Regions from separate parts of the Mycobacterium marseillense genome, predicted to be linked through region 2. Evidence: predicted binding sites of a transcription regulator. Region 2 holds the regulator's gene; the other holds the start of a gene.
The links. Region 2 encodes HspR, which represses chaperone genes until heat shock. Its sites were predicted from a motif close to ANNTGAGTNNNNNNNACTCANNT; they were not measured.
Positions count from the first base shown of each region.

Region 1: the regulator HspR is predicted to act here: its motif matches at 9,049-9,071, upstream of lon (endopeptidase La).

Region 1 is NZ_AP022584.1:949,921-965,475, forward strand. Features, by position in the region: gene G6N26_RS04285 (MDR family MFS transporter) at 1-705, opposite strand, end outside; gene bfr (bacterioferritin) at 742-1,221, opposite strand; gene G6N26_RS04295 ((2Fe-2S)-binding protein) at 1,561-1,746, shown strand; gene G6N26_RS04300 (enoyl-CoA hydratase/isomerase family protein) at 1,762-2,511, opposite strand; gene G6N26_RS04305 (TIGR03618 family F420-dependent PPOX class oxidoreductase) at 2,530-2,973, opposite strand; gene G6N26_RS04310 (EthD domain-containing protein) at 2,983-3,684, opposite strand; gene G6N26_RS04315 (hydrogen peroxide-inducible genes activator) at 3,721-4,656, opposite strand; gene G6N26_RS04320 (peroxiredoxin) at 4,758-5,345, shown strand; gene G6N26_RS04325 (alkyl hydroperoxide reductase) at 5,384-5,920, shown strand; gene G6N26_RS04330 (alpha-amylase family glycosyl hydrolase) at 5,943-7,259, shown strand; gene G6N26_RS04335 (DUF1810 domain-containing protein) at 7,245-7,682, opposite strand; gene G6N26_RS04340 (alpha-hydroxy acid oxidase) at 7,702-8,961, shown strand; gene lon (endopeptidase La) at 9,085-11,418, shown strand; gene G6N26_RS26075 (hypothetical protein) at 11,661-12,092, shown strand; gene G6N26_RS04355 (nitroreductase family deazaflavin-dependent oxidoreductase) at 12,161-12,550, shown strand; gene G6N26_RS04360 (TfoX/Sxy family protein) at 12,558-12,890, shown strand; gene G6N26_RS04365 (HhH-GDP family DNA glycosylase) at 12,934-13,560, shown strand; gene G6N26_RS04370 (DUF72 domain-containing protein) at 13,568-14,293, shown strand; gene G6N26_RS04375 (NAD(P)/FAD-dependent oxidoreductase) at 14,340-15,555, shown strand, end outside; gene G6N26_RS04380 (NAD-dependent epimerase/dehydratase family protein) at 15,546-15,555, opposite strand, start outside.
Region 2 is NZ_AP022584.1:3,310,018-3,325,572, forward strand. Features, by position in the region: gene G6N26_RS15220 (DedA family protein) at 1-91, shown strand, start outside; gene G6N26_RS26350 (3-oxoacid CoA-transferase) at 105-1,454, opposite strand; gene G6N26_RS15230 (glycoside hydrolase family 76 protein) at 1,451-2,590, opposite strand; gene G6N26_RS15235 (TrmH family RNA methyltransferase) at 2,752-3,399, opposite strand; gene G6N26_RS15240 (hypothetical protein) at 3,396-4,298, opposite strand; gene pyrE (orotate phosphoribosyltransferase) at 4,312-4,851, opposite strand; gene G6N26_RS15250 (SDR family NAD(P)-dependent oxidoreductase) at 4,838-5,611, opposite strand; gene ttfA (trehalose monomycolate transport factor TtfA) at 5,669-6,547, opposite strand; gene G6N26_RS15260 (acyl-CoA dehydrogenase family protein) at 6,637-7,920, opposite strand; gene clpB (ATP-dependent chaperone ClpB) at 8,038-10,584, opposite strand; gene G6N26_RS15270 (DUF3060 domain-containing protein) at 10,717-11,154, shown strand; gene G6N26_RS15275 (FAD-binding oxidoreductase) at 11,187-12,377, shown strand; gene G6N26_RS15280 (aldose 1-epimerase) at 12,380-13,291, shown strand; gene G6N26_RS15285 (heat shock protein transcriptional repressor HspR) at 13,431-13,814, opposite strand; gene dnaJ (molecular chaperone DnaJ) at 13,814-14,992, opposite strand; gene grpE (nucleotide exchange factor GrpE) at 15,039-15,555, opposite strand, start outside.

The sequences.
Region 1 (15,555 bases), 2.4 Mb from region 2:
GCTGGTGGCCAGGGTCAGGGCCGCCGCGCCCAGGCCGACGAACGCTATTCCGGAGTAGTCGATGATCGGCTTGGCGGACGCGGCCAGCGCCGGAATCGTCGCGGCGGCAACGAAAATCACGACCACCGAAATCGGCACGTTGATCCAGAACGCCCACCGCCAGGTCAGGTAGTCGGTGAAATAGCCGCCCAGCAACGGGCCGATGACCGTCGTGACGCCGAAGACCGCGCCGAGGATGCCCTGATACCGGCCCCGCTCGCGCAGCGGAACGACCTCGCCGATCAGCGCGCTGGCGGTGACGGTGATGGCGCCGCCGCCGATCCCTTGCAGGGCACGGGATCCCACCAGCATGGCCATCGACTGGGACAGCCCGCACAACGCCGACCCGACGACGAAGAAGACGATGGCCCCCTGGAACACCCGCTTGCGCCCGTAGAGGTCCCCGAGCTTGCCGGCCAACGCGGTGACGACGGTCGACGCGAGCAGATAACTGGTGACCACCCAGGACTGATGGCCGGCGTCGCCCAGGTTGGCGACGATCGTCGGCAGCGCCGTGGCGACGATGGTCTGGTCCAACGCCGCGAGCAGCATCCCCAGCACGATTGCGACGAAGATCAGATTGCGCCGTTGCGGACTGATCAGCTCGCCGCTGGTCGCGGAATTCGCCGCCGGGGTCGCCTGGGTCACCGCTCTCGGGCTCGTCATGCCGGGCCGACGTTACCTACGTCGCCGCCGCACGACTCAGCTGGGTGGCCGCGACACGCACTGCGCCGAGTACAGCTCCACGCCCAGCTTGTCCATCAACTCCAGCTGCGTCTCGAGGTAATCGATGTGCTTTTCCTCGTCCGCCACGATCTCCTCGAACAGCGTGGCGGTGGTGGAATCCTGCTTGTCGCGGCACAAGACGATGGCCGGCTTGAGGCGCTCCATCACCTCATACTCGATGGCCAGGTCGGCCTCGAATTGCTCACGCAAGGTCTGACCGATGCGCAGCGAGAAGAGGCGCTGGTAGTTCGGCAACCCGTCGAGCAACAGGATGCGGTCGGTGATCGCCTCGGCGTGTCGCATCTCGTCGAAGGACTCGGCGCGGGTGTGCTCAGCTAACTCGGTGAAACCCCAGTTGTCCTGCATCTTGGAGTGCAGGAAGTATTGGTTGATCGCGGTGAGCTCGCTGGTCAACTGCTCGTTGAGTAGACGCAAAACTTCCGGATCCCCTTGCATTTTCACTCCTACGGTGTCTGCGGCTGTCATGTTCGGCCGCGGTCGGCGCGCTGGGCTGAAGCGCACAAACCTGGGCTGTAGCAGCACTTTGCCACGGCCGCCGCAAATGTTCTAGCAAGGTTTGGCTGCACTCAGTGGGGTATCGAGCTAGTCTAATCACCTCGTTGTTAGGTTAGACTTCACTAATCAAGTTAGGTTAGACTCCACTAATATGCGGCTTGTTTGTTCGGCACCCCCGTCGGGGCCCTTGGGCACCCGGGAGGCCGGGCGCGGGGCCGACATCGGGTCGCTCGGACGAGCCGTCGACGGAAGGGAAGCCCACATGCGGGAGGTGCGCTGATGTACGTGTGCCTGTGCGTCGGGGCTACCAGCCAGACCGTGTGCGACGTCGTCGCCCAGGGGGCGTCGACCTCCAAAGAAATCGCCGCGGCGTGTGGAGCGGGCGGTGACTGCGGTCGCTGCCGGCGCACCCTGCGCGCGATCCTCGCCGACTCGGCGAAGTTAGAGACGGCGCCGTCGGCCTGACGGCGGAACGCCGCGTCAGCCCTTGTTGAAATCGGCCAGCGCCGCGGCGTTGGCCTGCGCGCCCATGAGCTCGGCGAAGTGCGCGTTCTCCCGCGCGGTGGCCGCCGCGATCTCGGGGCGGACCGGCTCCATCATCGTGTGTTTGACGGCCATCAGGCTCGAGATCGGCCGGGAGGCAAGGATTTCGGCGTGGTGGCGAGCCTGCGGCAGCAGGTCGTCCGGTTGGCACACCCGCCAAACCAGGCCCATCCGCAACGCCTCGTCTGCGTCGACCCATTCCGACGACATCAACAGCCACGCGGCGTTCTGCCGGCCCACCAGCTGCGGCAGCAGATACGACGACGCCGCTTCCGGGGCCACGCCCAGGCTGGTGAACGGGCACTTCAGGCGGGCCGTCGATGACATGAACGTCAGGTCGGCATAGCCCAGGATCGTGGCGCCGATCCCGACCCCGACGCCGTTCACCGCGCAGATCAGCGGCTTGGGAAAGGCGCTGAGCGCGTTGATGAGTCCGATGAAGCCATGCTTGCCCGGGGTGAAGCCGGGGTCGGTGATGCGGGCCTGCATCTCGCCGAGGTCGGTACCGGCGCTGAACCCGCGACCCGCGCCGGTCAACAGGACCACGGCCACCTCGGGATCGTCGGCAGCGGCCAGCAGCGCCTCGGCGGCGGCGTCATAGAGGGCTTCGTTGAAGGCGTTGAGCGCCTCCGGGCGGTTCAGCGTGAGGGTGCGTACCCGCTTGTCGTCATCGATCTGCAGCGTCACGCCAGCAGCCTAGCGAGGCTAGCCGTTGCTGTAGACGCGGGTTGGCGCGATCAGCACGACGGCGCGACCCTCGGAGGCCATCACCCGGTCGTACTCGTCCCAGTTGTCGTGCGTGCCGCCCGCCGCAGTGAACACGTCGCGCAGCAGCATCCGCAACCGATCGGGATCCGTCAGCCACGGCTGGGTGTCCTCGGGGCCGACCACCTCGGCGCGGCCCTCGACGGTCGCCCACTGCCACCCGTTGCGGAAGGTGACAGCCAGCTGCGGCCGGGCCCGCAGGTTGGCGAGCTTGACTCTCCCGTTGGTGGTAAACCCCAGCACCGGTTCACCGTTCGCCGGGTGCGCCAACAGGCCCACGTTGACCAGCGACGCCTGCACCGTTCCGTCACCGCGGACGGTCGAGACCACCGCCAATCCGCTTTCCGCCGCCGCCAACGCCACGGCGTCTCGCAGTGTCGTCATCGGAAAGCCTCATTCCCTGAACGGCGTGCTGATGACGTAGCGGCTCGTTGGCACGGTGTCGATGTTCTCGTTGGCGCCAAAGGCCGTCGTACTGGCCACCATTCGTCCCAATCGATGTTGTAGGTCGCGGTCGTCGGCGGCCCCGAAAAACGCCTGAAGATCGGTGATCGCCTCCGCCGGAAACAACTCCTCGACGATCCCGGCGATTCCCGGCGCGTCTTCGGTGAGCGCGCGCACCACCCAATTCTGGGTGTAGCCGAACGTCGACTGTGTCTCGATGGCGACCGGCGTATGGTCGCGTTGCCAACGGGTCAGCCACGTCGCCTGGTCCATGTCCGCGGGCCGGCGCAGCAACGCGATGTTGGCTAAACCCGGTGTGCGCGAACCGGACTCGACGGTAGGCGCGCTCAGCGGGACCGATTCCGTCACCAGATAGGCGGCGAGCTGCTCGCACTCCTTGGCGAGCAGGGCGAGCGCGGAGGTCATCTGCTCGCCGTAGCACTGCTGGGTCCACATACTCACCACCGCGGCGACCGGGGGGTCCAGCGTCGTGAGAGTCATCAACGACTGGCGCACGGCGTCGTCGCGGACATTGACCGACAATCCGGGCACACCCAGCTCCAGCAGCGCGTCGGCGACCGGCCCCCGCTGCCGGGCGCACCAATCGTCATCGGAGTCGGCGCGCATGAGCACGGCGATTACCTTTTCCATAGGCCGAACCTACCGTTGCGGGCCAGCCGCGCACGTCTACTTCACCAGCCGCACCGGGTGCTGGCTGCTGATCAATCCCCCGACGAGCGCGGCCAGCTGACGGTATGACTCGTCGCGACCGCTCGATGAGCGGTAGACCAGGCCGATCCGCCGCCCCGGGCGGGGCGCCGCGAACTGCGCCAGGCCCAGGCGGCTTCGCGAGGCCTCGACCGGCACCGCGCTCTGGGGAATCAGCGTCACTCCCAAACCGCCCGTCACGCACTGCACCGCGGTAGCCAATGAGGCCGCCCGCGTGTTGGCGAGCTCCGCGCGGACCCCCGCCTTGTGGCAGACGTCCAGCGCCTGATCACGCAGGCAGTGCCCCTCGTCCAGCAGCAGCAGCGGCAGGTCGGCCAGCGCCGTCGCCGGAACGCGGCGCTTGCCCGCCAGCGGATGGCCGGGCGGCAGGGCGAGAACGAAATCCTCGTCGTAGATGGGGATCGAACTGATCCCGGCGGTCTCGGCGGGCAGGGCGATCAATGCCGCGTCCAATGCCCCTTCGCGCAGGACCGCCAACAGACGTTCGGTCTGGTCTTCGGTCACCCGCAAGGTGAGTTCCGGAAGTTGCTCGGCCACGCCGGCCAGCACGGTCGGCAGCACGTAGGGCGCCACGGTGGGGATCAGTCCCAGCCGCATGCCGGTCCGCAACGGATCCGAGGCGCCCGCCGCGGCGGCGGTGAAGGCGTCGGCGGACTCGACGACGGCCTGGGCGCGCGGCAACAGCTCCGTGCCCTGGGGTGTCAAGAAGACACGCCGTGTCGAGCGCTCTACGAGACGGGTACCCAGCCCCGCCTCCAGCGCCGAGAGGGCCTGCGACAACGTCGACTGGCTGACACCGAGAGCGGCTGCGGCGCTGCTGAATTGGTGCTTCTCGGCCACCGCCACGAAGGCGCGGAGGCCGGCGATCGTCGGCTGATAAGTCTTATCGGTCATACCTATAAGTGTAGTGGGAAGTATCACCTTTACTTCAACGAGCGCGCGCGGCAACATGGTGGAAGAAAGCTAATCTTGAGTAAATCCAAATAAGGAGCGACATGCCACTGCTGACCATCGGCGACCAGTTCCCCGAATACGAGCTCACTGCGCTGATCGCGGGCGATCTGTCCAAGGTCGACGCCCAGCAGCCCGAGGACTACTTCACCACCGTCTCCAGCGACGACCACGCCGGCAAATGGCGCGTGGTCTTCTTCTGGCCGAAGGACTTCACCTTCGTGTGCCCGACCGAGATTGCCACCTTCGGCAAGCTCAACGACGAGTTCGCCGACCGCGACGCTCAGGTTCTGGGCGTGTCGATCGACAGCGAATTCGTCCACTTCAACTGGCGTGCGCAGCACGAGGACCTCAAGAAGCTGCCCTTCCCGATGCTCTCGGACATCAAGCGGGAGCTGAGCCTGGCCACCGGCGTGCTCAATGCCGACGGTGTTGCCGACCGGGCGACCTTCCTCGTCGACCCCAACAACGAGATCCAGTTCGTTTCGGTCACCGCGGGTTCGGTGGGCCGCAACGTCGAGGAAGTGCTGCGCGTGCTCGACGCACTGCAGTCCGACGAGCTGTGCGCGTGCAACTGGCGCAAGGGCGACCCGACGCTCGACGCCACCGAGCTGCTCAAGCAGTCGGCCTGATCCGGGCCTGATCCCGTAGGGTCTGAATAGGAGGCGAGATGAGCGTAGAGAATCTCAAGGAAGCGCTGCCGGAGTACGCCAAGGACCTCAAGCTCAACCTGGGCTCGATCGCGCGCACGACCGAGCTCAACGAGGAACAGCTGTGGGGCACGCTGTTGGCGAGCGCCGCGGCGACCCGGAACACGCAGGTGCTCACCGAGATTGGCGCTGAGGCGGCCGACACCCTGTCCGCCGAGGCGTACAACGCGGCGCTGGGAGCCGCATCGGTCATGGCCATGAACAACGTGTTCTACCGTGGCCGGGGCTTCCTCGATGGCAAGTACGACGACCTGCGCGCGGGATTGCGGATGAACATCATCGCCAATCCCGGTGTCGAGAAGGCGAACTTCGAGCTGTGGTGTTTCGCGGTGTCGTCGATCAACGGATGTCCGGATTGCGTGGCCGCTCATGAGCACACGCTGCGCGAGGCCGGCGTCAGCCGGGAAACCATCCAGGAGGCGCTGAAGGCCGCGGCGATCGTTTCCGGCGTGGCCCAGGCGATTGTCGCTTCCCAGACGCTGGCGACCGTCAGCTGATCGCGCCGTCGTGACCAGCGCCGTGTCGAGACCCGACTGGGTCCAGCACGCGATCTGGTGGCAGGTCTACCCACTGGGGTTCGTGGGCGCGTACCCCGTACCGCAGTCAAACGAGCCGCCGCAACCGGAGCAACACCGGTTGCGGCGGCTCGTCGACTGGTTGGACCACGCCATAAAACTCGGGGCATCCGGTATCGCGCTGGGCCCCATCTTCGCCTCGCGCACACACGGTTACGACACCACCGACCATTACCGCATCGATCCCCGGCTCGGTGACGACGCCGATTTCGACCACCTCGTCGCCGAAGCGCGTCGGCGCGGCCTGCGCGTCCTGCTCGATGGCGTGTTCAACCACGTCGGGGTGGATTTTCCGCGTCACCGCGAGGCGGCCGATGACGATGCCGCCGCGCGCTGGTTTCGCGGGCGTCCCGGGCGTTTTCACACGTTCGAGGGCCACGACGGGCTGATCACCCTCAACCACGACAACCCCGAGGTCGTCGACTACACCGCCGAGGTGATGGCGCATTGGTTGGGGCGCGGCGCTGACGGCTGGCGCCTCGATGCGGCTTACGCCGTGCCCCAACACTTCTGGGCGGCGACACTGCCCCGGGTGCGCGAGCGTTATCCGGACGCCTGGTTCGTCGGCGAACTCATTCACGGCGACTACGCCGCCGTCGTCGAGGCCGCCACCTTCGACTCGGCCACCCAATACGAGTTATGGAAGGCGATCTGGAGCAGTCTCAATGACGGCAACTTCTTCGAGCTGGACTGGGCGCTGCAGCGCCACAACGACTTTCTGAGCCGCTTCGCGCCGCTGACATTCATCGGCAATCACGACGTCACCCGCATCGCCAGCCGGCTGGAAGACCCCGCGCACGCGGCCCACGCGCTGGTGTTGCTGCTCACCATCGGCGGGGTGCCCAGCGTCTACGCGGGCGACGAGCTCGGATTCCGCGGCGTCAAGGAAGAACGGTTCGGCGGTGACGACGCGGTCCGCCCCGAATTCGGCTCTCCCCCACTGCCACTGGATGCCGTCGGCGTCGAAACCTGGGCGCTGCACCAGTACCTGGTCGGGCTGCGACGCCGCCACCCCTGGCTGCACGGGGCATCCACCACCGCGCTGCGGCTGGACAACCGGCACTACGTCTACGAGACGCGCAACGCCGACGACGCCCTGTTGGTGGCGCTCAACATCGACGATGAACCGCTGCAGGTCTTGTTGTCAGAGCTGGGCACGGGACGCGCACAGGTGATCGGCGGGTCGGCGGCCCCGCCGCCGGAGGTCGTCGACACCGTTGCCGTCGAGCCGCACGGGTGGCGGATCCTAAGTCCGGCCTAGCCGTTTCAGGGTCAGCTCGTCCTGGCGGCCGTCGTAATACTTCTCGAGCACCGCGACGAAGTCCGCGTCGTCCTCGGTGGCGTGGGCGAACAATGTCATCGACGAGCACAGCTTGAGGTCATCGGGCGAACCGAAAATCTGCGCGGCCGATCGCCCCTGCACGCCGGTGACCAGGCGGGCGCACTCGCGCAGCCGCGGCCCTAGCAGTGCATGGCCCAGGTACGCGCGGGCCTCGTCCAGCGAGGAAATGCCGTAGTGGACCGCGGTCGGGCTGCCGCCCAGGCCGCGCAGCTGCGGGAAGACAAACCACATCCAGTGACTGCGCTTGCGTCCGTCGCGGAGTTCGCCGACGACGTTGCCGTAGACCGCAGCCTGCGCGTCCACAAAACGTTTGAGATCGAAGGGGTCGCCTGCCGATTCCATGTGACTACGGTGGCACATTATGGAACTCGAAAGGCGAAAAGCCGTCCGACGACGAGTGCCCAAAATACGCGACCTCGCCCCGCTCATGCAGTTCAAGCGGCCCGAGCTCAACGCGACAAAGCGGCGCCTCGACGCCGCCCACACCATCGAAGACCTGCGGCGCCTCGCCAAGCGGCGCACCCCCAAGGCGGCGTTCGACTACACCGACGGCGCGGCCGAAGACGAACTGTCCATCCGACGCGCCCGACAAGCCTTCCGCGACATCGAATTTCACCCGACGATCCTGCGCGACGTCTCCCAAGTGACCGCCGGGTGGAACGTGCTCGGCCAGCCGGTCGTGCTGCCGTTCGGGATCGCACCCACCGGATTCACCAGGCTGATGCACACCGAGGGCGAGATCGCCGGCGCGCGGGCGGCGGCCAGGGCCGGGATCCCGTTTTCCCTGTCCACATTGGGCACCTGCGCGATCGAGGACCTGGTCACCGCCGTCCCGCAGGGCCGCAAGTGGTTTCAGCTCTACATGTGGCGCGACCGTGAACGCTCGATGGAGCTGGTGAAACGCGCCGCCGACGCCGGCTTCGACACCCTGCTGGCCACCGTCGACGTCCCGGTCTCCGGCGCGCGGCTGCGCGACAACCGCAACGGGATGACGATCCCGCCCACGCTGACGCTGCGCACCGTGCTGGACGCGGTGCCCCACCCGAAGTGGTGGTTCGATCTGTTGACCACCGAGCCGTTGGCGTTCGCGTCGCTGGACCGCTGGCCCGGCACGGTCGCCGAATATCTGAGCACGATGTTCGACCCCAGCCTGACCTTCGACGACCTGGAGTGGATCAAGGAGCAATGGCCCGGCAAGCTCGTCGTGAAAGGGATCCAGACGCTTGACGATGCCCGCGCGGTCGTCGACCGCGGCGTCGACGGCCTCGTGTTGTCCAATCACGGCGGGCGTCAGCTGGACCGGGCCCCGGTGCCCTTCCACCTGTTGCCCACGGTGGCCCGCGAACTGGGTCAGCACACCGAGGTCCTGGTGGACACCGGCATCATGTCGGGCGCCGACATCGTCGCCGCGATCGCCCTGGGGGCCCGGTGCACGCTGGTCGGGCGCGCCTACCTGTACGGCCTGATGGCCGGCGGTGAGGCGGGCGTGGTCCGCGCGATCGACATCCTCGCCGAGGGCGTGATCCGCACGATGCGCCTGCTCGGCGTCACGTGCCTCGAGGAGCTCTCGCCCCGGCACGTCACGCAACTCCGGCGGCTGGGGCCCCTGCCCCCGGCGTGAAGCCGGCCGCACACTCGCGCGCCCGTGTGAGGCTGGCCGCACACTCGCCCGGGCCGGCGCCCGGGGGAACAAACCGGCGCCCGGCTGGGTTAAGCGCATCAGACTCAACTTTTGGAGGATTTGATGGCTGAAGCCAAGTCGGTGCCGGTGCTGTTTGTCACTGACACCATCGTGCTGCCCGGAATGGTGGTGCCGATCGCGCTGGACGACGCGGCCCGCGCGGCGATCGACGCCGCCCAGGCCAGCGAGTCCGGGCAGCTGCTGATCGCCCCCCGGCTCGAGGACCGCTACCCCTCGCACGGCGTGATCGCCAAGATCCTGCAGGTCGGCCGCATCGCCGGTGGCGGCACCGCCGCGGTGGTGCGCGGTGAGCGCAGGGCGCAGATCGGGGCGGGTGCCTCCGGCCCCGGGGCGGCGCTGTGGGTCGAGGTGACCGACGTCGCCGAGGCCGAGGCGACCGATGAGATCAAGGCGCTGACCGCGGAGTACAAGAAGCTGCTGCTGGCCATGCTGCAACGCCGCGAGGCCTGGGAGATCATCGATTACGTCAACCGGCTGTCGGATCCGTCGGCGCTGGCGGACACCTCCGGGTACGCGTCCTACTTGAGCAACGCGCAGAAGCGGCAGCTGCTCGAGACCGTGGATGTCGCCGAGCGGTTGCGTGTGCTGATCGATTGGACCAGCGACCATCTCGCCGAGGTCGAGGTGAGCGACAAGATCGCCGAGGACGTGCGCGAGGGCATGGAGAAGACGCAGAAGGAATTCCTGCTCCGCCAACAGCTGGCCGCCATCCGCAAGGAACTGGGCGAGGGCGAGCCGGATGGTTCCGACGATTACCGGGCCCGCGTCGAGGCGGCCGAGCTGCCCGAGAATGTGCGCGAGGCCGCGCTGCGCGAGGTCGGCAAGCTGGAACGCTCGAGCGATCAGAGCCCGGAGAGCGGCTGGATTCGCACCTGGCTCGACACCGTGCTCGACCTGCCGTGGAACGTCAAGACCGAGGACTCCACCGACCTGAAGGCGGCGCGCGACGTCCTGGACGCTGACCACCACGGGCTCGACGACGTCAAGGATCGCATCGTCGAGTACCTGGCCGTGCGGGCGCGCCGCGCCCAGCGCGGGCTGCAGGTCGTCGGCGGCCGCGGTTCGGGCGCGGTGATGGTGCTGGCCGGTCCCCCGGGCGTGGGCAAGACGTCGCTGGGCGAGAGCGTGGCCCGGGCGCTGGGCCGCAAGTTCGTGCGCGTCGCCCTGGGCGGCGTGCGCGACGAGGCCGAGATCCGGGGGCACCGGCGCACCTACGTGGGCGCGCTGCCGGGCCGGATCGTGCGCGCGATCGGTGAGGCGGGATCGATGAATCCCGTTGTACTGCTGGACGAAATCGACAAGGTCGGTTCCGACTATCGTGGCGACCCGAGCGCGGCGCTGCTCGAGGTGCTCGACCCGGCGCAGAACCACACGTTCCGCGACCACTACCTGGATCTGGACCTGGACCTGTCCGATGTGGTGTTCCTGGCGACGGCCAACGTGATCGAGAACATCCCGTCGGCCCTGCTGGACCGCATGGAGTTGGTTCAGATTGACGGCTACACCGAGGACGACAAGGTCGCCATCGCGCGGGACTACCTGCTGCCCCGGCAGCGGGAACGCGCGGCGCTGACCGAGGACGAGGTCGCGGTGACCGACGCGGCGTTGCGCAAGATCGCCGCGGACTACACCCGCGAACCCGGTGTGCGGCAGTTCGAACGCCTGCTGGCCAAGGCGCTGCGCAAGGCGACCACCAAGCTGGCCGACAATTCCGCAGCGCTGACGATCGACGAGCCGGATCTGGTTGACTACCTAGGCCGTCCGCGGTTCATGCCGGAGTCGGCCGAACGCACGGCGGTGCCCGGTGTGGCCACCGGCCTGGCCGTCACCGGTCTGGGCGGCGACGTCCTCTACATCGAGGCAGGATCCACCGACGGCGAGCCCGGTTTGCAACTGACGGGTCAACTGGGCGACGTGATGAAGGAATCGGCGCAGATCGCGCTGTCCTACGTGCGCTCCCACGCCGCCGAGCTGGGCATTGATATCAACAAAGACCCGAAAGCGCTCGACCGGCGCATCCACGTGCACGTGCCCGCCGGGGCGGTGCCCAAGGACGGCCCGTCGGCCGGTGTCACCATGGTGACCGCCCTGGTCTCCATGGCCACCGGACGCCAGGTCCGCTCCGACGTGGGCATGACCGGCGAGGTCACGCTGAACGGCCGGGTGCTGCCCATCGGCGGTGTGAAGCAAAAGCTGCTGGCCGCCCAACGTGCCGGGCTCTCAACGGTTTTCATTCCGCAGCGCAACGAGCCCGATCTCGATGACGTGCCCGCCGAGGTCCTCGAGGCGCTGGACGTGCGTCCCATGACCGACGTCGCCGAGATCGTGGCCCAGGCGCTCGAACCGGCGGCCGCGGCCGCCACGGTGGCCGCCTGACGCCGCGGCCAGGTGACTAGCGGGCCCTGTTGAACCAACGTTGACCAGACCCGATGCGGTGTCCCAGGGCATGGTGGGGGAGTTTCAGGCTCCCCCCGGGACGGGTACGCAGCAACGCAGAGGGAAGACCGGCCGAGGGGGGATGACCTCTGCTCGACGTCGAAAAGACGCGGGTGACGAACAACAAATTACCGCTGTGAGGCGGCCCGATGGCGGCCTCGCAGCTCGATAAGGAGTTCATCATGAGGTTGAACAGAATCGCTGCCAGCGCCGCAATCGCGGGTGCGCTGACGTCCGGTGCGCTCGGAGTAGGTGCGGGGTTGGCTCAAGCCGATCCGAATGGCCCGAATGTGCCGGGCCCAGTGCCCGGGCCTAACGTGCCGGGACCGGGTCCGGTGCCGGGCCAGAATGTGCCGGGACCCATGCCGGGACAGGGGGTACCGATCTGTAACGCCGGACCGGGCGTCAACTGCACGGCCCCGGGCACGCCGCTTCCGCCCGGACAAAACGGATTCCCGCCACCGGGCCACTACAACGACCCGATCGGCTACGGGCTTCCGGCCCGCTGGATGCCGCCGGGTCAACCAGGCGACTATCCGGTCGTATTCAACCCGGGCGTGAACCAGTGGGGCGTCTTCCTGCCCGACGGTCAATTCGTCGCATACGCGACGTAATCAGGCCCAGCGAGACAGCCGCCGCGAATGCGGCGGCTGTTTCTCGTCTGCGGCAGAATGTAGAGGCTATGACGGATATTCGGATTCTGAAACGACAAGTGGTTCATCGCGTTCAACGCCTGCTGGTCAACCCGGTCGGGCGGCAGCTGCCCATGACGATGCTCGAAACCACCGGACGCAAGAGCGGGCAGCCGAGGCGCACCGCGGTGGGCGGGCGCGTCGTGGACAACCAGTTCTGGATGGTCTCCGAGCACGGCGAACACTCGGACTACATCCGCAATATCAAGGCCAATCCGGCTGTGCGAGTGCGCGTCGGCGGCAGGTGGCGCGAGGGCACCGCCCAGCTACTGCCCGACGACGACGCGGTGCAGCGCCTGGGCAACCTGCCGCGGCTGAACAGTGCGATGGTGCGCCTGATGGGCAGTGACCTGCTGACCGTCCGAGTCGATCTGGACTGACCCCGCGATGGCCTACGACGAAGACCTGGCCGACCGGATCCGCGAACTCCTCGGCGGCCAGCGAGGCATCGACGAAAAGCGCATGTTCGGCGGTCTGGCGTTCCTGGTCAACGGCCACATGTCGGTGGCCGTGAGCGGCCAGGGCGGACTGTTGGTGCGCGTGCCGCGCGAGGACACCGACAAACTCACCGGGCGCGCGCACGTCAGCCCCATGGTGATGGCGGGGCGGGAGGCCCGCGGCTGGTTGCGCGTCGAGGCGGCCGGTGTGCACACCAAACGTCAGCTTCGCAGCTGGGTCACCCTCGGGGTCGAGCACGCGCGCAGCCTGCCGCCCAAGTAGCGGGCGCGGTTTGTGGTAGCGGCGCGGGGGTACGCGGTGCGGTATGGACAAGCGGGTGCGACGACTCCTCGACGTGGCCGGCACGACGTATGCGGCACAGGCGCGCATCACGATGAGCGACAAGCCGATGCCGCTGTTCCAGCTTCTGGTGCTGTGCATGCTGGCCAGCAAGCCGATCGATGCGGCCATCGCCATGGGCGCCGCGCGTGAACTCTTCAAGGCGGGCTTGCGGACGCCCAAAGCCGTGCTGGCCTCGGACCGGCGAACCATGATCGACGCCTTCGGGCGCGCGCACTACGTGCGCTACGACGAGAGCTCGGCCACCCGGCTCACCGACATGGCCGAGCGGGTTGACGAGGACTACTCCGGCGACCTGCGTGAATTGGCCGATCGCAGCGGGCATGACGTGGCCGCGGCAAAGCGGATGCTCAAGAAGTTCAAGGGAATTGGTGACACCGGCGCCGACATCTACCTCCGCGAGGTTCAGGACGTGTGGACCTGGGTGCGGCCCTACTTCGATGACCGCGCCACCGGGACCGCCAAGCGATTGGGCCTGCCCACCGAACCGAAGAAGCTGGGAACCCTTGCGCCGCGGGCCAATGCGCGGCTGGCCGCCGCGCTGGTCAGGGCGTCGCTGGACGACGAGGTGCGGCAGCAGGTGACCGGCTGAGCGCGCAGTGGCCATTCGAATAGGTACCTCGGGGTGGTCGTACAACCACTGGATCAACGTGCTGTATCCGCCGGGAACGCCGTCGGCGCGCCGGCTCGCCCGCTACGTCGAGGTGTTCGAAACGGTCGAACTGAACGCCAGTTTCTACCGGTGGCCCAAGGATTCGACGTTCCAGGGATGGCGCGATCAACTGCCGGACGGCTTCGCCATGTCGGTCAAGGCGCACCGCGGCCTGACGCACTACCGCCGGCTGGCCTCCCCGGAACCGTGGATCGAACGCTTCGAACGCTGCTGGCAGCTGCTGGGCGATCGCCACGGCGTGCTGCTGGTGCAACTACACCCCGAACAACAGCGCGACGACGCGCGCCTGGACTCGTTCCTCCAGCGCATGCCCGCGACCATCCGCGTGGCCGTCGAACTGCGGCATCCATCGTGGAATGACCCCGCGGTGTTTGAGTTGTTGGAACGCCGGCGCGCCGCATACGTGGTGATGAGTGGGCTCGGCCTGCAGTGCATTCCCCGCGCGACGAGCGATGTGGTGTACATCCGGATGCACGGGCCGGATCCGGAGGCGAATTACGCCGGCTCCTACACCGACGACGATTTGCGGCGCTGGGCCGAGCGGCTCACCGGTTGGGACGGTGAGGGAAAAGACGTGTGGATGTATTTCAACAACGACCTGGGCGGCCACGCGGTCCGCAACGCGCTCGACCTGCGGGAGCTGTTGCGTTGAGCGCCTGCGAGTAGGCTGAAAATTTCCACAGAACGGAGCACGATCCATGGGCAACTCGACCAGCTTCGTCATCATCGGCGGCGGACTCGCGGCAGCAAAAGCCGTAGAGGCATTGCGCGACAATGAGTTTGATGGACATATCATCGTGTTCGCCGACGAGGAGCACCTGCCCTACGAGCGGCCGCCGCTGTCGAAGGAGTATTTGGCCGGCAAGAAATCGCTGACCGATTTCACCGTGCAGAACTCCGATTGGTACCGGGACCACAACGTCGACCTCCGGCTCAACACACGGGTGGCCTCCCTGGACGCCGCCGACCACACCGTGGGCTTGCCCGACGGCACCACGATCGGCTACGACAAGCTGCTGCTGGCGACGGGATCGGCCTCGCGGCGCCCACCGATACCGGGATCGGACTCCGCCGGTGTGCATTACCTGCGCACCTACGAAGACGCCGCGGCGTTGAATGCCGTTCTGACCGAAGGGACTTCGCTCGCGGTGGTGGGCGCCGGGTGGATCGGGCTGGAGGTGGCTGCCGGTGCGCGCCAGCGAGGCGTGGACGTCACCGTGGTGGAAACCGCCAAACAACCGCTGCTGGCCGCGCTGGGCGAGACCGTCGGCGAGGTGTTCGCCACCCTGCATCGCGAACACGGCGTGGACCTTCGGCTCGAGACGCAGGTCGAGGAGATCACCCAGGCCGACGGCTCGGCCACCGGCCTGCGGACGCGGGACGGAGCGACGATCGCCGCCGACGCCGTGCTGGTAGCCGTCGGCGCCAAGCCAAACATCGAACTCGCCGAGCAGGCCGGGCTGTCCCTGGGTGACGGCGGGGTGCTGGTCGACGCATCGCTGCGCACCAGCGACCCCGACATCTATGCCGTCGGCGACATCGCCGCCGCCGAACACCCGCTGCTGCGCACCCGCATCCGCACCGAACACTGGGCCAACGCGCTCAAGCAGCCCGCCGTGGCGGTGGCCGGGATGCTGGGCACGCCAGGCGAATACGCGGAGCTACCCTATTTCTTCACCGATCAGTACGACCTCGGCATGGAGTACGCGGGCCACGCCCCCAGCTTCGAGCGCGTGGTGTTCCGCGGCGACGTCGCCGGCTGGGAGTTCGTCGCGTTCTGGCTCGACGGCGACAACCGGGTGCTGGCCGGAATGAACGTCAACATCTGGGATGTGCTCGACGACGTCAAGGCGCTGATCCGGTCCCAGGCTTGCGTCGACCCCGACAAGCTGGCCGACCCGCGCTCACCCCTGG
Region 2 (15,555 bases):
ATTCGTCGCGGCCTGGCGCGGCTATCGGGGCCGCCGCCGCGCGACGGACACGGAGGCGCGGGAACCCGAGCGGCTACCGGCCTCCGAGTAGCCGGCCGCGCGGGTCAGACCGCGACCCGGAAATCGCACCCGGTCTTGGCGCGGACATCCTCGACCGTCACCCCGGGGTGCAGCTCGGTGAGCACCAGCCCCTCCCCCGGCTCGACGTCGAAGACGCAAAGGTTGGTGATGATCATGTCGACCACGGCCTTGCCGGTCAGTGGCAACGTGCATTGCTTGAGGATTTTCGGGCTGCCGTCCTTCGCGGTGTGATCCATGACGACGATCACGCGCTTGACGCCCGACACGAGATCCATTGCGCCGCCGGGCCCTTTGACCATCTTGCCCGGCACCATCCAGTTGGCCAGGTCGCCGTTCTCGGCCACCTCGAGCCCGCCCAGGATGGACAGGTCGATGTGGCCGCCGCGGATCATCGCGAACGAGTCGGCGCTGCTGAAAAAGCTGGAGCCGGGCAGGCTCGTGATGGTCTGCTTGCCGGCGTTGATGAGGTCGGGGTCGACGGTGTCCTCGCTCGGGTAGGCCCCGATGCCGAGCAAGCCGTTCTCCGACTGCAGGGTGACGTTGATGTTGTCGGGAATGAAGTTGGCCACCAACGTCGGGATGCCGATGCCCAGGTTCACGTAGTAGCCGTCGCGCAATTCGCGGGCGGCGCGCTGGGCCATGAGCTCGCGAATGGGGCTGTCGCTCTTCAGGGCGGCTCCGCCGCTGGTGGTGCGGAACTCGATGCGCTTCTCGTAGCCGGTTCCCACGATGATGCGGTCCACGTAGATGCCGGGGGTGTGGATCAGGTCCGGATCCAGCTCGCCGACCTCGACCAGCTCCTCGACCTCGGCCACCGTCACCGCGGCGCACGTGGCGATCATCGGGTTGAAGTTGCGCGCGGTCTTGCGGTAGACGAGGTTGCCGGCCGTGTCACCCTTCCACGCCTTGACGAGCGCCACGTCGGCCCGAATGCCTTCTTCCAGAACGTATTCCGTGCCGTCGAAGACCCGGGTGTCCTTACCTTCGGCGAGGTTGGTGCCGTAGGCCGTGCGCGTGTAGAACCCGGGAATGCCCGCGCCGCCGGCGCGCAGCTTTTCGGCCAGCGTGCCCTGGGGCGTGAGCGCGAGGTCGAGCTCGCCGGCCAGCACCTGGCGCTCGAATTCTTTGTTCTCGCCGACGTAGGAGGCGATCACCTTCTTCACCTGCCTGCCCTTGAGCAGCAGGCCCATGCCGAAATCGTCGACGCCGGCGTTGTTTCCGACGATGGTGAGGTCCTTGATGCCGCTGTCCACCAGAGCCCGGATCAGCTTCTCCGGGATGCCACACAGACCGAAGCCGCCGGCGGCGATGGTGATGCCGTCCTTCAGCAGGCCGTGCAGCGCCGACTCCGCGTCGGGGTGGACTTTCTTCACAGGGCGCTCCTGTCTTCGTGCGACGATTCGGCGGAGACGTTACAGGCGGCCTCCATGAGCATCCACCCCGACAGCTGCACCGACAGATCGCGTTCGGGGACCTCCGAGGCCATCACCGCGCCCTCGACGAACTCCGCCTGTTTGCCCTCCGCCGTGGGCACCTGGGCGTCGCGGTCCCAGAACGGGCCGAACACCGGCAGCCCGTCGACCGTCTGGCGGTAGTCCCACGCCGACTTCGCGCTGGCCAGCACGATCTTTCGGGCGGTGTCGCGGGCCACCGCGTCCTCCGGCGACTCCCCCGGCAGCATGGTCGCCACCAGCGCCAGGTAGCGGGCGGTCACGCCGGCGAACAGGCCGCCGTCCCCACCGCCACCGCCGGCCAGCACGCCCGCCGGCGCCATGTGCTCGCGCACGGCCGCGACCAGCCGATGCACTCGGGCGGCGTGCCGCGCCCGGACCTCGGCCCCGGCGCGGGCGGCCAGCTCGGTCTCGAGCCCAAGCACCACGCCCTGGCAGTAGGTGTACTGCGCGCGCACCAGCGAACCGGCCTTGATGCCGTCGAACACCAGGTGCGTCTCCGGGTCAACGAGCGTCTGATCGATCCAATTCGCCATCTGCTCGGCACGTTTCAGGTGATCCCCATACCGGGCGAGGAAGATCCCCGCGGGACCATTGGCCGGGGCATTGAAGAACTTGTCCTGCTTGCGCCACGGGATGCCGCCGCCGTCCTGCGGCGACCACGCCCGGAGGAATTGGTTGGCGAGCTTGGGCAAGGCTTTTCGGCGCTCGACGCCGGCGATGCGGGCGGCGCGTTCGAGCGCGAGCGCCAGCCACGCCATGTCGTCGTAGTAGTTGTTGATCCACGAGAAGTTGTTGCGCAGCCGGTGCGAGCGAACCTGCCGGTTGATCTCGGTGTGCCGGTGCGGCTGCGGATCACGCGCTTCGGCGTCGACGAGGCAGTCCAGCAGGTGCGCCTGCCACCAGTAGTGCCAGGTCCCGAACAACCGGTCTTTGCGCTGCGCGGGCCAGGACACCACGCCGAGCTGGGTGGTGGGTAGTCCCCACAGCCGCTTCAGGTGCCGTTGTGTGACAGCGGCTTCGCAGCTGGCCGCCCGGTTGGCCCATAGCTGATCCATACCTGCCGATCCTGCCGCATGGGGTTTCAGCGTGCGGCCGGGGCGTCGAGTGTGCACACCGGGCTTTCGGTGTGCCTGTGCGGCGGCGACACGCCGAGCTCGGCCACCCTCTGCGCACACTCAAAGCCGTCAGCGCATACTCGACGCGTTCGGGGGCCGGCTCACCAGGCGCGGGAGAGGTCGGCGTGCTGCTCGACCCAGGCGTGCATGGCGATCCCGGCGGCGACACCGGCGTTGATGCTGCGCGTCGAGCCGAACTGCGCGATCGACACCGTCAGCGTCGCGCCGGTCCGGGTGTCGTCGGTGATGCCGGGCCCCTCCTGGCCGAACACCAGCAGGCACTCGCGCGGCAGCGCGGTCTCCTCGAGGCGCGCCGCGCCCGGGACGTTGTCGACGGCGACGACGCTCAGACCGGCGTCCGCCGCGAAGTCGAACAGCTCGGCGGTGCTGTCGTGGTGGCACAACCGCTGATAGCGGTCGGTCACCATGGCGCCGCGCCGATTCCACCGCCGCCGCCCCACGATGTGCACGGTGTGCACGGCGAAGGCGTTGGCGGTGCGCACCACCGAACCGATGTTGGCGTCGTGGCCGAAGTTCTCGATCGCCACGTGCAACGGATGCCGGCGCCGGTCGATGTCGGCGACGATCGCTTCGCGGGTCCAGTACCGGTAGGTGTCGACGACGTTGCGAGTATCGCCCTCGCGCAACAGGATTGGGTCATACCGTGGGTCGTCGGGCGGTTCGCCCGGCCAGGGCCCGACGCCGGCGGGCGGGGCCGCGGACCATTCGGTGGGTCCGGGCCCGCTCATCGCTGCGTCCACACGCCGGCGTGGGTTCCGTCGATGGCCAGCGTCGCGTAGAGCAGCGCGTCGTTGATTTCGCCCTGGGTGCACAGCGACGCGTTGACGTGCACCGCGTCCAGGGACGCGTCGGGCAGGATCAGCACCGACGAACCGTACGTCGCGCAGGCCGGGTTGAGCCCCGGGGCGGGCAGCGTCGGCGAGGCCAGCAGCATCATCGGGCCGCCGCGCTTGGCGGATTCGTCGCGATAGCGGGCCGCGACCGCGTTGGCTTCCAACCCGAGCAGCATGTAGCCGTTGCCGGTGAACGCCCCCGGGTCGCCCAGCTGCGCCTTGGTCACCGGTTTGCCGTCGGTCCGCCATGCCGTCAGGCTGGCGGTCTTGACGGCCAGGCCGCCGCTGTCGTTGGGATTGGTCGGCAAGAGGCCGACCGGGAAGGCGACCGGGTAGGCCGACGAGCTGTTCGGGATCCGGTCGCGCGGCGAGTAGGTGTAGACGCCGCGGACCTGGCTCCGATCCTTCAGCGGCCCAAGGCAAACCGTGCCGGTGAGCCGGTCGCGCGGAGCCGACAGCGGCGCGGGGATGTCCCGCAGGCCGGTCTTCGCGTTGTCGCAGCTGCCCAGGCCGTCGGCTTCCATGGGGTGGGCCAGCGCGCCGTAGAGGCCGAAGCGGACGTCCTCGGGTTTGGCGTGCGGGTCCTTGGAAGAGGACGGGCTCGCGTCAACGTCGACCAGCACGTAGTCGCCGTCCCAGCGCAGGTTGGACACCGACATGTTCCAGCCCAGCAGTGCCAGCGATTCGCCGAGCCGCGCGCCCTGGGCCCCGTAGGGCCGCGCGGCAGGGTTGCTCGCTGAGCAGCCGGTCAGGCAGAGCGCCAGGCACGCGGCTATCGCAAGGACGGTGCGCATCGGTCAGACTTGCCTAGGCCAGCCGCAGCTCGGCCAGGCCCAGCACGCTGCGGTACGGCAGCCCCTCGGCCTCGATGGTCTCGGCGGCGCCGGTGGCGCGGTCCACCACGGTGGCCACCCCCAGCACCTCGCCGCCCGCCTGCTGCACGGCGCGCACCGCGGTGAGCGCCGAATTGCCGGTGGTGCTGGTGTCTTCGACCACCAGCACCCGCTGCCCGGAAACCTCGGAGCCTTCGATAAGTCGTTGCAGCCCATGGGCTTTGGCCGACTTGCGCACGACGAACGCGTCGATGGGCCGGCCCGGCGCGTGCATGATGGCCGTGGCCACCGGGTCGGCGCCCAGGGTCAGCCCGCCCACCACCGCGTAGTCCCAGTCGCTGGTCAGTTCACGCATCAGCTTGCCGATCAACGCCGACGCGCGGTGGTGCAGGGTGGCACGGCGCAGGTCGACGTAGTAGTCGGCCTCCTTGCCGGACGACAGCGTGACCCGGCCGTGCACCACCGCCAGACGGCGCACCAGTTCGGCCAGCTCCTCGCGCTCAGGTTCGGCCACGGCCACCCCCGACTCGTTTGGTGACCGCCCGCATCAGGGTCCGCGGGATCATCCGCTCGGCGGCGATGATCGCCTTGTACTGCAGACCGGGGATGCTGATCACCTTGCCGCGGGCGATGTCGGCGAGGCTCTGGTTGACCACGTCGTCGACCTCGAGCCACAGGAACGACGGCGACTTGGACATGTCGATCCCGGCGCGGGCGTGAAATTCGGTGCGCACGTAGCCCGGACACACCGCGTGCACCGAAACCCCGGTGCCCTGCAGACCGACGGACAGGCCCTCGCTGAACGAGACCACCCACGCCTTGGAGGCCGAGTACGTCGAGCCCCGCCCCGGCACCAGGCCGGCGACGCTGGCGATGTTGATGACCGTGCCGGCGCCGGCGTCGAGCATGCCCGGTAGCGCCGCCCGGGTGAGGTGCATGACCGCGGTGACGTTGACGTCGAGCTGGGACTGCAGCAGCGCGGGGTCGGTGGTCCAGAAGTCGCCGGAGGTGGCGAAGCCGGCGTTGTTCACCAGCACGCGCACGCCGGCGGCGAGGCGATCGCACACCCGTTGCCGCTCAGCGGCATCGCCCAGGTCGGCGGGCAACACCTCGACGTTGCCGCCGCCGCTCTTCACCTCGTCGGCGAGCCTCGTCAACCGTTCGGCGTCGCGGGCGACCAGCACCAGGTCGTAGCCGTCGCGCGCGAAGCGTCGCGCATACCCGGCGCCGATCCCGGAGGTCGGCCCGGAGATCAGGGCGACGGGGCGAGGCATGAGCGACATCTTAATGACGGCGACGGCACCGGCCCCCGGGCTACCCGGGGCCCGCCGTCAGCGCTGATAGTTGCTGGCCTGGTGGCCGTTGCGCCCGTTCGGGGGCGGACGGCGCAGCGCGTCGGGGCGCTCCTCCGGTCGCGGCTGGTCGCGGCGGACCGGCTCCGGCGCGCGGCGTCCGGGCGCGACGTCGGGACCGAGCAGGCCGGCCACGTCTTGCTGCGCGCGCCTCGGCGGCAGCTCGGCGCGGCCCGCCGGCGCCAACGGGCGGCTCGGCGACGCGTTGCGCAGTCCCGCCGGCGCTCCCGTCTCTTGCGGGGTCTCCTCCGGCAGCGGCGGCAACACCCGCAGCAGGTCGTTGAATTGCCGCACGGTGCGCAGACCCTCGTCCCACTGGGTGCGGGTGCTGGTGATCGGCATGGCGACCAGCGTCCAGTTCTGCTCGTTCCACATGATCTCGGCGGAATCCGGCGCGGTGTGGGCGAAGGTCACCATGCGGCGGTCGCAGGCGCGGCGGGCGGCGTCGAGGTTGGTGGAGTACACCATCCGCGGCCCGATCGCGCCCAGCAGCCAAATGTCGCTCTCCCGAGGCTCTTTGAGCCCCTTGAGCCGCAGGTCCACCACGACATTGGTGCCCACCTTGCGGTGCAGCGCGATCACCGTGGCGACTTCCTCGAGGTCGAAGATGTACACCGCCTCGCCGCGGATCTGGCCCAGCACCACGTTCTGGGCGGCCACGTCACCCACGGTCGACATCACGCCGCGCTTCCAGCGTTTGAGGATGTCGGTCGATTCCCGCTCGTAGTCGAATCCGTGCGACCGCGCCCACGACTTACGGCGCCTGCTGCGCCCACGCCGACGGTCGACATCGACGTACAGCAGCACGCCCGCGCCGACAAAGCACAGCGCGGAAAGCGTGAACCAGAGGGGGACCATCCAAAACAGGGTATCTGCTATTGGCCCGGAACACAGAAGGCGACCAGGTCACAACCCAATCACAGGATGCATTACCGCCCGGACGGACGTCAGCGCCGGCGCGCGAAGTACTTCTTGGAGTCCTCGGCCGCGGCCCGCAGTTCGGGTTCTGCCTGGAACTTCGGCTCGAATTTCGCCCACGCCGCCTCCCGCTTCGCCGGGAAATACTCCGTCGGCCAGTACGGATGCTGCTGCGGGCTGTAGTCGCGCAGCAGGCGGCGGGCGACGGTGGCCTTGTGGACCTCGTCCGCGCCGTCGGCCAGCCCCATCGTCGGCGCGCTCGCATACATCGCCTGCAGCGGCGTCAGGTCCGTGGTTCCGAGTGATCCGAGGATGTGCAGGGCGTTGAATGACACGTCGCGCAGCACCTTGGCCATCGTGAACTTGACCGTCGCGATGTCGGTGCGGGCCTCCTTGGTGCTGGAATTGTCGATCTTCCACGCCGTTTCGAGCACCAGCAGCCGCAGCATGCGGATCGCGGCATAGGAGTCGGCGATCTTCTCCTGCACCATCTGGTGCTCGGCGATGACCTTGCCGTGCGACTCCCGCGACAGCGCCCGCTCGCACATCATGTCGAACGCGAGCCGACACTGGGCGATGGTGCGCATCGCGTGGTGGATGCGGCCACCGCCGAGGCGACGCTGGGCCAGCGTCTTAGCGCCGTCCTCGGGGCCGAGCAGGTGGTCGAGCGGCACCCGGACGTCGTTGTAGATGATGTGGTTGTGGTTGCGCGGTTCCGGCTGGATCTCGACGCCCGGGGTGCGGCGCGGCACGACGAACATGCCGTTGGTGCACATCACGAAGAGGATGTCGGCCACCCGTCCCGCCGAGGTGAACCACTTCTCGCCGTTGATCACCCACTCCTCGCCGTCGCGCACGGCGTGGGTCTTGAACAGGCTGGGGTCCGATCCGCCCTGCGGCTCGGTCATCGAATACGCCGAGAACATGTCCTGGTTGAGCAGCGGCTCGAGCCACCGCTTCTTCTGCTCCTCGGTGCCGAACGCGGCGAGCATCTCCATGTTGCCGGTGTCGGGGGCGGCGGCGCCGAACATCTGCGGGGCCTGCGAGTAGCGGCCGATGACCTCGTTCAGTAGCGCCAGCTTGAGCTGGCCGAAACCGGGGCCACCCAGCTCCTCGTCGAGGAAGATCGCCCACAGCCCCTGGTCCTTGATCTGCTGCTGCAGGCCGCGCACATAGGCGTTCACCCGGGGATCGGGCGAACGCACCGCGTACGGGAACACGAAGTCCAGCGGCTCGATCTCCTCGCGGCAGAAGTCCTCGACCCAGTCGAGCTTCGCCTGGAAATCCGGCTCGGTGCTGAAGTCCCACGCCATGCTGGGACGCTACCAATGCGCGTTCAAACGCCGAACGTCGACTTGTTGGGCGGTTTCCGGGGAAGAACCGCAACAAGTCGACGTTCGAGCGGGCCTAGCCCAGATAGTGGCGACCCACTAGCCCAGGATCAGGGAGTCACCGTCCGGGCTGACGTTCACCGGCACGGTGTCACCGTCGTGTACGTCGCCGGCCAGCAACAGCTTGGCCAGCTGGTCACCGATGGCCTGCTGCACCAGCCGCCGTAGCGGCCGCGCGCCGTAGACCGGGTCGAACCCGCGGTGCGCCAGCCACTGCTTGGCCGGCAGCGACACCTCGAGGGTGAGGCGGCGCTGCGCCAGCCGCTTCTGCAGCTGCGCCAACTGGATGTCGACGATGGCCACCAGCTCACCGGGCTCGAGGCCGTGGAAGACGATGACGTCGTCGAGCCGGTTGATGAACTCCGGCTTGAACGCCGAGCGCACAGCGGCCATCACCTGCTCCTCGGTGCCACCCGACCCCAGGTTGGACGTCAGGATCAGGATCGTGTTGCGGAAGTCGACCGTGCGGCCCTGCCCGTCGGTGAGCCGGCCCTCGTCGAGCACCTGCAACAGCACGTCGAACACGTCCGGGTGCGCCTTCTCGATCTCGTCGAACAGGATCACGGTGTAGGGACGCCGGCGCACCGCCTCGGTCAGCTGACCGCCCTGGTCATAGCCGATGTATCCCGGAGGCGCTCCGACCAGGCGGGCCACCGAGTGCTTCTCGCCGTACTCGCTCATGTCGATGCGGACCATCGCGCGCTCGTCGTCGAAGAGGAACTCCGCCAGCGCCTTGGCCAGCTCGGTCTTCCCGACGCCGGTGGGCCCGAGGAACATGAACGATCCGGTCGGCCGGTTGGGGTCGGCGACACCGGCGCGGGCGCGCCGCACGGCGTCGGACACCGCCGTCACCGCTTTCTTCTGGCCGATGACGCGCTGACCCAGTTCGTCCTCCATGCGCAGCAGCTTGGCGGTCTCGCCCTCGAGCATCCGGCCGGCCGGGATGCCGGTCCACGCCGACACCACGTCGGCGATGTCGTCGGGGCCGACCTCCTCCTTGAGCATCACGTTCTCGCGGGCCTCGGCCTGTGGGAGTGCGGCGTCGAGCTTCTTTTCGACCTCGGGGATGCGGCCGTAACGCAGCTCGGCGGCCTTGGCCAGGTCGCCGTCGCGCTCGGCGCGCTCGGACTCCCCGCGCAGCGCTTCGAGCTGTTCCTTGAGCTCGCGCACGACGTCGATCGCGTTCTTCTCGTTCTGCCATCTCGTCGTCAGCTCCGCCAACTTCTCTTTCTGGTCGGCCAGCTCGGAGCGCAGCTTCTCCAGCCGCTCCTTGGACGCCTCGTCCTCTTCCTTGGCCAGCGCCATCTCCTCGATCTCGAGGCGGCGCACCAGGCGTTCGACCTCGTCGATCTCGACGGGCCGCGAGTCGATCTCCATCTTCAGCCGGCTGGCGGCCTCGTCGACCAGGTCGATGGCCTTGTCCGGCAGGAAGCGCGCGGTGATGTAGCGGTCGGACAGCGTCGCCGCGGCCACCAGCGCCGAGTCGGTGATGCGCACCCCGTGGTGCACCTCGTAGCGGTCCTTGAGGCCGCGCAGGATGCCGACGGTGTCCTCCACCGACGGCTCGCCGACCAGCACCTGCTGGAAGCGGCGCTCCAGCGCGGCGTCCTTCTCGATGTACTTGCGGTACTCGTCGAGCGTGGTGGCGCCGACCAGGCGCAGCTCGCCGCGGGCCAGCATCGGCTTGATCATGTTGCCGGCGTCCATCGCGCCCTCGCCGGTCGCGCCGGCGCCCACGATGGTGTGCAACTCGTCGATGAAGGTGATGATCTGCCCGGCGGAGTTCTTGATGTCGTCGAGGACCGCCTTGAGGCGTTCCTCGAACTCGCCGCGGTACTTCGCGCCGGCAACCATCGAACCGAGGTCCAGGCTGATGACGGTCTTGTCGCGCAGGCTCTCGGGCACGTCGCCGGCGACGATGCGCTGGGCCAGGCCCTCCACGATCGCGGTCTTGCCGACGCCGGGCTCGCCGATCAGCACCGGGTTGTTCTTGGTGCGCCGGCTCAAGACCTGCACGACGCGGCGGATCTCGTTGTCGCGGCCGATGACCGGGTCGAGCTTGCCCTCACGGGCCCGCGCGGTCAGGTCGGCGGAGTACTTTTCCAGCGCCTGATAGGTGGCCTCGGGGTCGGCGCTGGTGACCCGGGCGCTGCCGCGGACCTTGACGAACGCCTCCCGCAGGGCCTGCGGCGACGCGCCATGCCCGGTGAGCAGCTTGGCGACCTCGGAGTCGCCGGTGGCCAGGCCGACCATCAGGTGCTCGGTGGAGACGTACTCGTCGTCCATCTCGGTGGCCAGTTGCTGGGCCGTGGTGATGGCCGCCAGCGACTCCCGCGACAGCTGGGGTTGCGAGCTGGCCCCGCTGGCCTGTGGCAGCGCCTTCAGCAGACGCTCGGCTTCGGCGCGGATGGTGGCGGGCTCGACGCCCACGGCCTCCAGCAGCGGCGCGGCGATGCCGTCCGCCTGGGTCAGCAACGCCATCAATAGGTGGGCGGGCCGGATCTCGGGGTGGCCGGCGGCCGACGCCGCCTGCAGCGCCGAGGTCAGCGCCGCCTGGGTCTTGGTGGTCGGGTTGAAAGAGTCCACGACGCCTCCATTCGGTAGAAAAGGAGCTGGCAAAAATGCTTGTCTGCTTGTTCAACGTCGTCAAGGTTGAGTGTGTTCCGCTCAACTCTATCGAGTTTTGGGCAATACCCCCGACGGGGTACCCCCGTAGCGATGACGCAGACGATGCAACACCCCGACCAGGCCGCCGACCTCGCAAAAGCCCCGCGCCAACACACCGGCTTATGGCTGGCCGCCCTGGCCGCTGGACTGGCGGTCGCCGGCCTTGTCTCGGTCGGATTGCATACCGACCTCGCCCACGGCAGCCAGCCGAGTGAAGTGCCCGACGCCGGGACGCTGCAGGTCAGCGGCGCCGGCACGACCAAGACGCTGCCCTGTCACGCCGGCTATCTGTCAGTGAGCGGAAAAAACAACACGATCACCCTCACCGGCCACTGCACCAGCGTCACCGTCTCCGGCAACAACAATCGCGTCGCGGTCGACAGCACGGACGCGCTGAGCGCATCGGGAACCGGCAATGTCGTTGTCTATCACTGGGGTTCACCCAAGGTCGTCAACGCCGGGACCGCCAACGTCGTCCGGCAAGGCTGAATCCACGGAGTCCGAGCCTAGAATCGGGGCCCGTGAGCCTCGAGGACGTCCAAGCGCTGGCCGTGCTGCGCGACGCCTTCGACCCGGACGGCGCGGGCCGCGCGGGCTCCCAGGGTGATTCCGGCGACCTCGTGCACCGCTTCTACACCCATTGGTTCAACCTCGACGCCTCGGTGCGCGATCTTTTCCCACCCGAAATGAGCGCCCAGCGCGCGGCTTTCGGTCATGCCCTGCACTGGGTGTACGGCGAACTGGTCGCGCGGCGCGCGCAGGAGCCGGTGGCGTTTCTGGCCCAGCTCGGACGGGACCATCGCAAATACGGTGTGCTGCCGCACCACTACGACACCCTGGGCCGCGCGTTGCTCGCGACGCTGCGCTCCCATCTGGGTGCGGCCTGGACCGGCGCCGTCGACGATGCGGCCCGGCAGTCGCTGCACCTGATCACCGGGGTGATGAGCGGCGCCGCGGACGCCGAGGAGGGACCCGCCTGGTGGGACGGCACCGTCATCGAGCACCTGCGGGTGTCACGGGACCTGGCGGTCGTTCGGCTGCAGCTCGATCAGCCGATGCACTACCACCCCGGGCAATACGTCAACGCCCATGTGCCGCAATGCCCGCGCCGCTGGCGGTATCTGAGCCCCGCCATCCCGGCCGATCCGGGCGGCGGGATCGAGTTCCACGTGCGCCAGGTGCCCGGCGGCCTGGTCAGCACCGCGATCGTCAACGAAACCCGGCCCGGCGACCGGTGGCGACTGTCCAGCCCGCACGGCGGCCTGGGCGTCGACCGCGAGGGCGGCGACGTGCTGATGGTCGCCGGCAGCACGGGTCTGGCGCCGCTGCGGACGCTCATCATGGACCTGTCCCGCTACGCGGTGAACCCGCGGATACATCTGTTCTTCGGCGCGCGCTACCGCTGCGAACTCTACGACCTGCCCACCTTGTGGCAGGTCGCGTCGCACAATCCGTGGCTGTCGGTCTCGCCGGTCTCGGAGTACAGCGCCGACCCCGCCTGGGCCGCCGACTATCCCGACGTCACCCCGCCGCGAGGCCTGCACGTGCACCAGATCGGCCGGCTGCCCGACGTGGTGACCAAGTACGGCGGCTGGGGCGACCGGCAAATCCTGATCTGCGGCGGGCCGGCGATGGTCAGCGCCACCAAGTCCGCGCTGCTCGCCAAAGGCGCTCCGCCCGAACGCATTCAGCACGATCCGCTCTGGAGGTAGCCATGCACGTCGTCACCCTGCGGGATCCTTCGTCGCAACTGGTTGCCCAGTTCGTTCCCGACGCCGGGATGATCGGCACGTCGCTGCGCGACGCCGGCGCGGAGTTGCTCGGCCAGCGTCGGGGCCTGGACGCCTACATCAGTGACGGCAAGACGATGGGGATCCCCATCCTGTATCCGTGGGCAAACCGGTTGGGCGAGAACACCTATACCGCGCAGGGCGCGGCGGTGGACCTGACACCGGGAGACAACGGGGTGCGCGCCGACCCCAATGGGCTGCCCATCCACGGCGTGCTGGCCGCCTACCCCGGCTGGCACGTGGTTGACGAGTCTGCCAACGAGCTGACCGCCCAACTGGATTTCGGCGCCGATCCCCACCTGCTGGCCAGCTTCCCGTATCCGCATCTGCTGACGGTGACCGCGCGACTGGCGGAGCGGACCCTGACGGTGCAGACCACGGTCGCCGCCACCGGCGACGCGGCGGTGCCGCTGTGCTTCGGCTTTCACCCCTACCTGCAGCTGCCGGGTGTCCCTCGCGGCGACTGGGTCATCGAGACGCCGGCGCTGCGGCACCTGGGCCTCGACGACAAGGGCCTGCCCAACGGCGACTCGGAGCCGCAGCCGGCGCGCAAAGAGGCGCTGCGCGACAAGACCTTTGACGACGCCTACGACCAGGTAGCCGGCGGCGCCGTCTTCGCGGTGTCGGGGGGCGGGCGCCGTATCGAGGTGCATTTCGAGCGCGGCTACCCGGCGGCACAGATCTTCGCACCGCCGGTCGATGATCCCGGCAAGGCCATCGTGTGCTTCGAGCCGATGGCCGCGCCGACCGACGCGCTGCGCCGCGGCGGCTATCGCTGCGCTTCGCCGGGCGAGCCGGCGGAGACGCAGTTTTCGATCCGGGTGCGATCACAGTGACCACATTCGTCACTGCAGTCGCTGTCTGGTGGCTATTAGGTGAATGCGAAAAGCGCTAGCACATGCGCTAGCGCTTTTGCGACCTTTGCATCCCCCCGGAGACAGGAACCCTTGGGGCGCAAGTGAAACCGAGCGGGAATCAGCGTCCCCGGCGCGGCTGCCACACCACCAGCGCGGTGCTCTTGGGCACCACCGCCACGTCGCGGCGCTGGCTGGCACGCGTCTGAGCCAACTCCTCACTCAACTCTTTGATCCGCGCCTGCAGCGCATCGACCTGATTGGTCAGCTCGATGATGCGCTTGATCCCGGCGAGGTTGACCCCCTCGTCCTGCGAGAGCCGTTGCACCTCGCGCAGCAGGTCGACGTCGTGCTCCGAATAGCGGCGTCCCCCACCGGAAGTGCGGCGCGGGCTCACCAGGCCGAGGCGGTCGTAGGTGCGCAGCGTCTGGGCGTGCATGCCGGCCAGCTCCGCGGCGACCGAGATCAGGAACGTTCGGGCATCCTCTTTACGACTCTTGGCCATCAGCGATTGCCCGCCCATCCGGCCCGAGGGTCAAACCCGCTGGAGCGCTCGGCGGCGGCATACGCCTCCAGCGCCTCCTGAGCCTCGCCCTCCAGATTCGGTGGCACGGCGACCTTTACGGTGACCAACAGGTCCCCGTTGCCGCCGCTGCGCTTGGGCACACCGCGTCCGCGCACCCGCAGGATGCGGCCGTCGGAAGTGCCCTTGGGCACCCTGACACCGACTTTGCCATCCAGTGTGGGCACCGAAATGGTTGAGCCCAAAGCCAATTCGGTGAAGCTGACGGGGACGGTGACGGTCAGGTCATCGCCGTCGCGCCCGAACACCTTGTCCGGGCGCACATGCACCGTCACGTACAAGTCGCCCGACGGCGCCCCGCGCAGGCCGGCTTCACCCTGGCCGGGCAGCCGGATGCGCTGTCCGTCCTCGACGCCGGGCGGGATGCGCACGTTGATGGTGCGGGTGCGCGTGGTGACCCCGGTGCCCTTGCATTCGTCGCAGGGGTGCTCGATGATCGAGCCGCTGCCCCGGCAATCGGTGCACGGCTCGGAGAAACCGAACGCGCCCTGGTTGCGGTTGATCACGCCGGAACCGTTACAGGTGGGGCAGACCTTCGGGCTCGTGCCCGGCCGCGCCCCGCTGCCATGGCAGTTGGTGCACGGCGCCGGGCTGGTCAGCCGCAGCGGCATCGCCACGCCCTTGGCGGCCTCGACGAATTCCAACTGGGTTTCGGTCTCGAGGTCGTTGCCGCGGCGCGGCCGGCTGGGACGGGCGCTCGAGCCGCGCCCGAACAACCCGCCGAACAGGTCGCCGATGTTGGTGCCGCCACTGCGGCCGGCGGCGTCGAACAGGTCGTTGAGGTTGAATTCCGCCCCATCGCCGCCGACGTTGAAGCCACCGAAGTTGCCGGAATCGAACCGGCGCCCGCCAAAACCGCCGCCGGCGAAAAGCCTTCGGGTTTCGTCGTATTCCTTGCGCTTGGCCGGATCGGAGAGCACGTTGTGCGCCTCCGACACCGCTTTGAACCGTTCACCGGCGGCGGGATTGTCCGGGTTGGCGTCCGGGTGCAGATCGCGCGCCAATTTGCGATAGGCGCGTTTGATCTCTTCGGGACTGGCGTCAGAGGAGACGCCCAGCTCCTTATAGAAGTCTTTTTCGACCCATTCACGCTGGGCCATGTCGCGTCACCCCCTCACCTTTGGCGTTGTGTGCTGATTGTGTGGTCTAGTCACCGGGTGTGCCGGCGTTATCGTCCGATTCGACCGGCGCGGTTTCGTCAGTCTCACCGGCCGCGGCCGATTCGTCGCCGTTGTCGTCGACCGTGTCGACGACGCCGACCATGGCGTGGCGCAGGATTTGATCGCCGAGCTTGTAGCCCTGCCGCATCACGGTGCCGATCACCGGGCGGGACCCATCGCCCTCGTGCTGAACGGCTTCGTGCAGCACCGGGTCGAAGTCTTCGCCCTCCTCGCCGAAAGCCGTGAGGCCGAGCCCGGTCAGCGCGCCTTCCAGCTTGTCGGCCACCGCCTTCAGCGGGCCCGACTCCAGGTCGCCGTGCTTGCGTGCGCGGTCGAGATCGTCGAGCACGCCCAGCAATTGGTTCACGACGGCGGCCTTGGCCCGGTTCTCCGCGGCCTGCTGGTCACGCAGCGCCCGCTTGCGGTAATTGGCGAAGTCGGCCTGCACGCGTTGCAGGTCGGCGGTCAGCTCAGCGAGTTTGCCCTCGCCCTGGACCGCGGCC